DNA from 2 places in the Streptomyces sp. NPDC022552 genome. Region 2 is predicted to be linked to the other one. Evidence: riboswitches for the same ligand, from Rfam matches in the RefSeq annotation. Region 2 holds a riboswitch; the other holds the start of a gene.

Region 1 (3,398 bases), on a different contig from region 2:
ACAGCGGAGCGAAGTTCTCCGAGGCGATCATCTCGAGGGTGGACTGCTGGCGGCGGAGCTCGGCGTCGACCGTGGCGGCGACTTCCGGGTCCAGCTCGTGGAGAGGGGTGTTCAGCACAGACATGAATTCGATCCCTAAGGGGTCTCAGTTCCCGGCGGAGAACTCGGCGTACGCGTCGGCGGTCAGCAGGTCGTCCGGCTCTCCGGTGACGCGCACCTTGAACAGCCAGCCACCCTCGAACGGAGCGGTGTTCACCAGCGACGGGTCGTCCACCACGTCCTGGTTGGCCGCCACGACCTCACCGGTGACCGGGGAGTACAGGTCGCTGACGGACTTGGTCGACTCCAGCTCGCCGCAGGTCTCGCCCGCGGTCACCGTGTCACCGACCTCCGGGAGCTGGGCGTAGACGACGTCACCGAGCGCGTTGGCCGCGAACTCCGTGATGCCGACCGTCGCGACGCCGTCCTCGGCGGCCGACAGCCACTCGTGCTCCTTGGTGTAGCGCAGCTGCTGGGGGTTGCTCATGACCTGATTCTCCTGGATCGAGGGAGTGCTGATGAACGTGGGTCTTGCGGGCTGAGACGCGGAGCGGGACGGATGCGTCACTTCTGGCGCTTGTAGAACGGCAGCGCCACGACCTCGTACGGCTCGTGGGTGCCGCGGATGTCCACACCTACACCCTGGGTGCCGGGCTCGGCGTGCGCCGCGTCCACGTACGCCATGGCGATCGGCTTTCCGAGGGTGGGCGACGGGGCACCGGAGGTGACCTCGCCGATGACCTGGCCGTCCGCGACGACGGAGAAGCCGGCACGCGGGACGCGGCGGCCCTCGGCGATCAGGCCGACCAGCTTGCGCGGCGGGGCGGTCTCGGCGCGCTCGGCGGCCTTCTCGAGCGCCTCGCGGCCGACGAAGCGTCCCTCGTTGGTCGTCTTCTCGAACTTCACGACCCGGCCGAGGCCCGCGTCGAAGGGGGTGAGCGAGGTCGTCAGCTCGTGCCCGTACAGCGGCATGCCCGCCTCCAGGCGGAGCGTGTCACGGCAGGACAGGCCGCAGGGGATCAGGCCGACGGGGGCTCCCGCCTCGGTCAGCGCCTTCCAGACGCCCTCGGCGTGCTCGGGCTTCAGGAACAGCTCGAAGCCGTCCTCGCCGGTGTAGCCGGTACGGGCGATCAGCGCGGGGACCCCGGCGACCGTGCCCGGCAGGCCGGCGTAGTACTTCAGGCCGTCCAGGTCGGCGTCGGTGAGCGACTTCAGGATGCCGGGGGACTCCGGGCCCTGGACGGCGAGCAGGGCGTACGCGTCACGGTCGTCGCGCACCTCGGCGTCGAAGCCGGCCGCGCGCGCGGTCAGCGCGTCGAGGACGATCTGCGCGTTGGAGGCGTTGGCGACGACCATGTACTCCTGCTCCTGGAGCCGGTACACGATCAGGTCGTCGAGGATGCCGCCGTCCTCCTGGCAGATCATCGTGTAGCGGGCGCGGCCCACACCGACCGTGGAGATGTTGCCCACCAGGGCGAAGTCGAGGAGCTCGACGGCCTGTGGGCCGGTGACGGTGATCTCGCCCATGTGGGAGAGGTCGAAGAGGCCCGCCTTGGTGCGGACGGCGTTGTGCTCGTCACGCTCACTGCCGTAGCGCAGCGGCATGTCCCAGCCGGCGAAGTCGGTCATGGTGGCGCCCAGGGAGCGATGCAGGGCATCGAGGGCGGTCAGACGGGGGGCAGACGTGCTCATGGGTGGCTCCCGGGTCCCAAGGGCGGAAAACATGACGGGCGAGGACGTCCTCCCCATCTGTCATGGAACCTGAGAGGTTCACCGAGGGCATCTCGTCTCCGAGAGGTCGGCTTGCACCTTGGGTGGGAACGCCGGGGGCGTCCCGCTTTTCAGATCTGCCTCATCCACGCGGTACGGGGCCTGAGAGATTCAAGGGAGGGTCTTGCTCCTTCGGCGCCCGGGGCCCACCGTGGTGGTTCCGGGACTCTCCCGCGCGGATTCGAGCGGCCGGTATGAGGTTGTGTGCGCTTGGCGCGCACATCATTGCACGCGGTGTCCGATCGGCAAATCGCTTGTGACTGATTACCCCTTCTTTACACTTTGTGGGCAGGGGGTCTCCGGGACCCGACAGGGGGAGAAAAGATGACGTTCCAGCACAGCGGCGCGTACGCGACGGGCACGGGCATACCGGCCCAGCGCGCCCGCGCCAGGACACGAAGGCGCCGCTCCGCCGCGCCCCTGCTGCGGGACCTGCGCGAGCGCGGCGGCCGAGGGCCGCGGACGCTCGCCTTCGCCGCCGGGGACCTCGTGGTGGTCTCCGGGCTGCCCGGAAGCGGCAAGTCGACGCTGATGCGGCGCGCGGCCCAGGGGCTGGGCATCGACTCCCAGGACGCCCGCGAGCGCTGGGAGGCCCGGCTGCCCGGCTTCCTGCCGTACGCGACGTACCGGCCGCTGGCCCGGATGGCCCACTACGCCGGGCTGTGGCGGGCGCTGCGCTCCGGGCGGAGCGTGGTCGTCCATGACTGCGGCACCCAGTCCTGGGTGCGGAAATGGCTGGCCCGCGAGGCCCGCCGGCGCGGGCACGCCCTGCACCTGATCCTGCTCGACGTCACCCCCGACACGGCCCGCGCGGGACAGCGCGAGCGCGGCCGCGGAGTCTCCGGGTACGCCTTCGCCCGCCACCGCCGGGCCGTCGGCCGGATGATCGGCTCCGTCGAGTCCGGCCGGCTGCCCCGCGGCTGCGCCTCGGCGACCCTGCTCGACCGGGACGCGGCCGGAGCTCTGCGGACGATCGCGTTCCGTACCGCGCACTGAGTACTTTTGGCCACGACGGCCTCAGGGCGGCGTTAGGGTTCTGCCCCGAGGGCGTCGTGACCAGGGCGCGCGAGAAGGGGAAACGGGAACCGTGGACGTTACGTGGCCGGGCAACGAGCTCGAAGAGGTCCTCGCGGCCTCGCTCGGCAACGCCTCCGCCGGGGGCCGGCTCGTGGAGGTGCTCGGCCGGAGCCCCGTCTGGGTGCCGCTGCCCAACGGCGGCAGCCCCGAGAGCCGGGACCTCGACCTTCCCACGATGGAGATCGACGGACTCCCGTACGTCCCCGTCTTCAGCTCCGAGCAGCAGTTTCTGGCCTGCGTCGGCAGCCATATGTCCTTCACCGTCGCGCCCGCCCGAGAGTTCGCCCGTGGTCTGCCCCCGCAGCTCGGCATCGCCGTGAACCCCGGCGGTACCGTCGGCGCCCCGCTGCCGCCGCCCGCCGTCGCCGAGCTCTGCCGCGTCGGTCGCACCCCGCTGGACGGCCCCGCGAGCGGCGGCCGGGTCCGGCTCTTCGAGCCCGACTGGCAGGACGACCCGGTCGACTTCCTCTCCGCCGCGGCCGCCGAGTTCGAGGCCACCGGCGTCGTCGTCT
Region 2 (3,398 bases):
AGGACGGGATGAGGCAGACGGTGCGCTGCTCGTCGCCGTTGGCACGGTGGTAGGCGCGGACGGCCAGCAGACCGGCCAGCTCGCCCTGCGAACCGGCGTTGGGCTGGATCGACACCTTGTCGTAGCCGGTGACCTCGGCGAGACGCTCCTCCAGCTCGGTGATGAGCGTGAGGTAGCCCTGCGCCTGCTCGACCGGGGCGAAGGGGTGGATCTGGCCGAACTCCGGCCAGGTCACCGGCTCCATCTCGGTGGTCGCGTTCAGCTTCATGGTGCAGGAGCCGAGCGGGATCATGCCGCGGTCGAGCGCGTAGTCGCGGTCGGCGAGCTTGCGCAGGTAGCGCAGCATCGACGTCTCGGAGCGGTGCGCGTGGAAGACCGGGTGGGTCAGGTACGCGTCGGAGCGCAGCACGCCGGCGGGCAGCGCGTCCTCGGTGGCGGCGTCCAGGGCCTCGATGTCGGCGGTGACGCCGAAGGCGCTCCACACGGCGTCGAGCTGGGCCCGGCCGGTGGTCTCGTCGCAGGAGGCCGACACGTGGTCGGCGTCGACGAGGTACAGGTTGACGCCGGCCTCACGGGCGGCGGCGACGGCCTCGGCGGCCTTGCCCGGCACGCGCACGGTGACGGTGTCGAAGAAGGTTCCGTGGACGACCTCGACGCCACCGGCCTTCAGGCCCGCGGCGAGGATCGTGGCGTACCGGTGGGTGCGCCGGGCGATGCCCTCGAGGCCGTCGGGGCCGTGGTAGACGGCGTACATGCCGGCCATGACGGCGAGCAGCACCTGCGCGGTACAGATGTTGCTGGTGGCCTTCTCGCGGCGGATGTGCTGCTCGCGGGTCTGCAGGGCCAGTCGGTACGCCCGGTTGCCGTCGGCGTCGACGGAGACGCCGACGAGGCGGCCGGGCAGCGAGCGGGCGTGCTTGTCCTGGACGGCCATGTAGCCGGCGTGCGGACCGCCGAACCCCATGGGCACACCGAACCGCTGCGTCGTTCCGACGGCGATGTCGGCGCCGAGCGAGCCGGGCGAGGTGAGCAGCGTCAGCGCGAGCAGGTCGGCGGCGACGGTGACGACGGCGCCGAGCTCGTGGGCCGCGTCGATGAGCGGCTTGATGTCACGGACGGCACCGGAGGCGCCGGGGTACTGGATGAGCACGCCGAAGACACCACGCTCGGCGACCTCGGCGGGGATGCCCTCGGACAGGTCCGCGACGACGACCTCGACACCGGTCGGCTCGGCGCGGGTCTCGATGACCGCGATGGTCTGCGGCAGCGCGTCGGCGTCGATGAGGAAGACGCCGTTCTTGACCTTGCCGACACGGCGGGAGAGGGCCATGGCCTCGGCGGCCGCGGTGCCCTCGTCGAGGAGGGAGGCGCCGGAGGTGGGCAGACCGGTGAGGTCGGCGACCATCGTCTGGAAGTTGAGCAGCGCCTCGAGGCGGCCCTGCGAGATCTCCGGCTGGTAGGGCGTGTACGCCGTGTACCAGGCGGGGTTCTCCATGACGTTGCGGAGAATCACGGGAGGCGTGAACGTCCCGTAGTACCCGAGGCCGATCATCGGGGCGAGGACCTGGTTGCGGTCGGCGAGCTCACGCAGCTCCGCGAGGACCTCGGCCTCGGTGCGGGCCGCGGGCAGGCCGAGCGCCTCGGCGTTCTTGATCACGTCCGGCACGGCGGCGGCCGTGAGCTCGTCGAGGGAGCCGTAGCCGACCTGCGCGAGCATCTTGGCCCGTGCTTCGGCGTCGGGCCCGATGTGCCGCTGCTCGAACGGGATGCCCTGTTCGAGTTCGGAGAGCGGAATGCGGTGGGCGGTCATGTACGGAGGCCTCCTGGTCGTCACGACCTGCGAGGGGCACCACGGCGCGGGTGCCCGGACGGCCTCCCCCTCTGTCATCTCAACCTGAGAGCTTCACCGGCATGCCGAAGTGGCGCGCCGGTTTTCACCGTCGGTGAGAGCGAATGCCGTCGGACCTCCGCTCTGCTTTCCAGAGTGACCTCGCCCGTGCGGTACAGGTGCCTGAGAGATTCCGGGGAGGATTTGCTCCTTCGGCGCCTCCGAAAGGTTTCTCCGGAGGACTCTCCCGCACGGTGTCGACAGCCACAGCCAGCCTACCAGCGCGGTTCCCGGACTCATCGCTCAAGTGGCCGACATCCCAGATGTGCACTTTCGTAGTCTTTGTAGAGCAGTTGCGACCAGTTGGAGGGACCGTGCAGACCGACATCGATCCGCGCAGCCTGATCGGCCGCAAGGCGTACGACCGCAACGGGCACAAGATCGGCACCGTGGACGAGGTGTACCTGGACGACGCGACGGGGGTCCCCGAATGGGCGGCGGTCCGCACGGGCCTCTTCAGCCGGGACGCGTTCGTCCCTCTGGAGCCGAGCGAACTCGTCGAGGACGGCCTCCACGTCCCGTACGAACGCGCCCTGATCAAGGACGCACCGGACTTCGGCGTGGGCCGGCACCTCTCCCCCGAGCAGGAGCTCCAGCTCTACCGCCACTACAGCCTGGCGCTCCCACCCCCACCCCCGATGGACCACGACTTCGGCCGCCTGGCGGGCCAGGAGGACAGCTGACGCCCGAGGCGGGTACGGCAAGCCCGGCTGAGGGCCGGGCTTCGTCGGGCTTCACCCCGCTAGGCGACCGCCGCCTCACCTCCCGCACGCCTCACCAGCGGCAGCGGCTCCCCCGGCTCCAGCTCCGGATCGTCGACGAGGAACGTCCGCACGCGCCCCGGCGGTGACTGCGGCTCCTCGAAGCGCACGGTGACCCGCCCGACCCCGCTCCCCTGCACCCACCCGGCCCCGTACACGGCATGCCGTACGTCGTTCCCGGGCGCCCATCTCCGCTCGGCGGCCTGCGGCTCCTCCGGCTCGGGTACGGCCTCGGCCGCGGGCACCTCCTCCGCCGCGCCGCCCGGGCCGCCCGAACTCCCCGCATCCTCCGCCGCCTGGGCGAACAGATCCTCCTGCGTGTAGTCCGCGAGCCCGCTCACCCCCACACCGAGCAGCCGCACCCCACCCGTGGTGTCCACGCCCTCGAGGAGCCGCCCGGCCGCCTCCCGCACCACCAGCGGATCGTCCGTGGGCCCGCGCAGCGTCTCCGAGCGCGTCAGCGTCGAGAAGTCGAAGCGCCGCACCTTCAGCACGATCGTGCGGCCCGAGTGCCCCGACGCCCGCAGCCGCCCCACGCACCGCTCGGCAAGCCGCTCCACCTCGATCCGGATCCGCACCCGGTCGTGCAGGTCCACGTCGAAGGTGTCCTCGACCGACACCGACTTCGCGTCCCTCTCGGCCACCACGGGCCGATCGTCGTACCCCTGGGCCATTCGGTACAGGGACGCCCCGTGCGCCCGCCCCAGCAGCCGTACAAGCTCGTCCTCGCCCGCTTCCACGAGGTCCGA

What was found. A riboswitch is a leader RNA that binds a small molecule or an ion and turns the genes downstream of it on or off. The one in region 2 is predicted to bind glycine.
Region 1: linked by a shared signal. The riboswitch ahead of gcvT (glycine cleavage system aminomethyltransferase GcvT) and the one ahead of gcvP (aminomethyl-transferring glycine dehydrogenase) in region 2 are both predicted to bind glycine.

Annotation. Positions count from the first base shown of each region.
Region 1 covers NZ_JBVHGJ010000008.1:87,121-90,518, reverse strand. Annotated here, with positions in the region: gene glyA (serine hydroxymethyltransferase) at 1-124, opposite strand, end outside; gene gcvH (glycine cleavage system protein GcvH) at 146-526, opposite strand; gene gcvT (glycine cleavage system aminomethyltransferase GcvT) at 604-1,731, opposite strand; glycine riboswitch at 1,891-1,993, opposite strand; gene ACZ3OF_RS21680 (AAA family ATPase) at 2,134-2,805, shown strand; gene ACZ3OF_RS21675 (enhanced serine sensitivity protein SseB) at 2,897-3,398, shown strand, end outside.
Region 2 covers NZ_JBVHGJ010000004.1:544,778-548,175, forward strand. Annotated here, with positions in the region: gene gcvP (aminomethyl-transferring glycine dehydrogenase) at 1-1,810, opposite strand, end outside; glycine riboswitch at 1,872-1,989, opposite strand; glycine riboswitch at 1,990-2,088, opposite strand; gene ACZ3OF_RS15490 (PRC-barrel domain-containing protein) at 2,203-2,571, shown strand; gene ACZ3OF_RS15495 (DNA polymerase IV) at 2,631-3,398, opposite strand, start outside.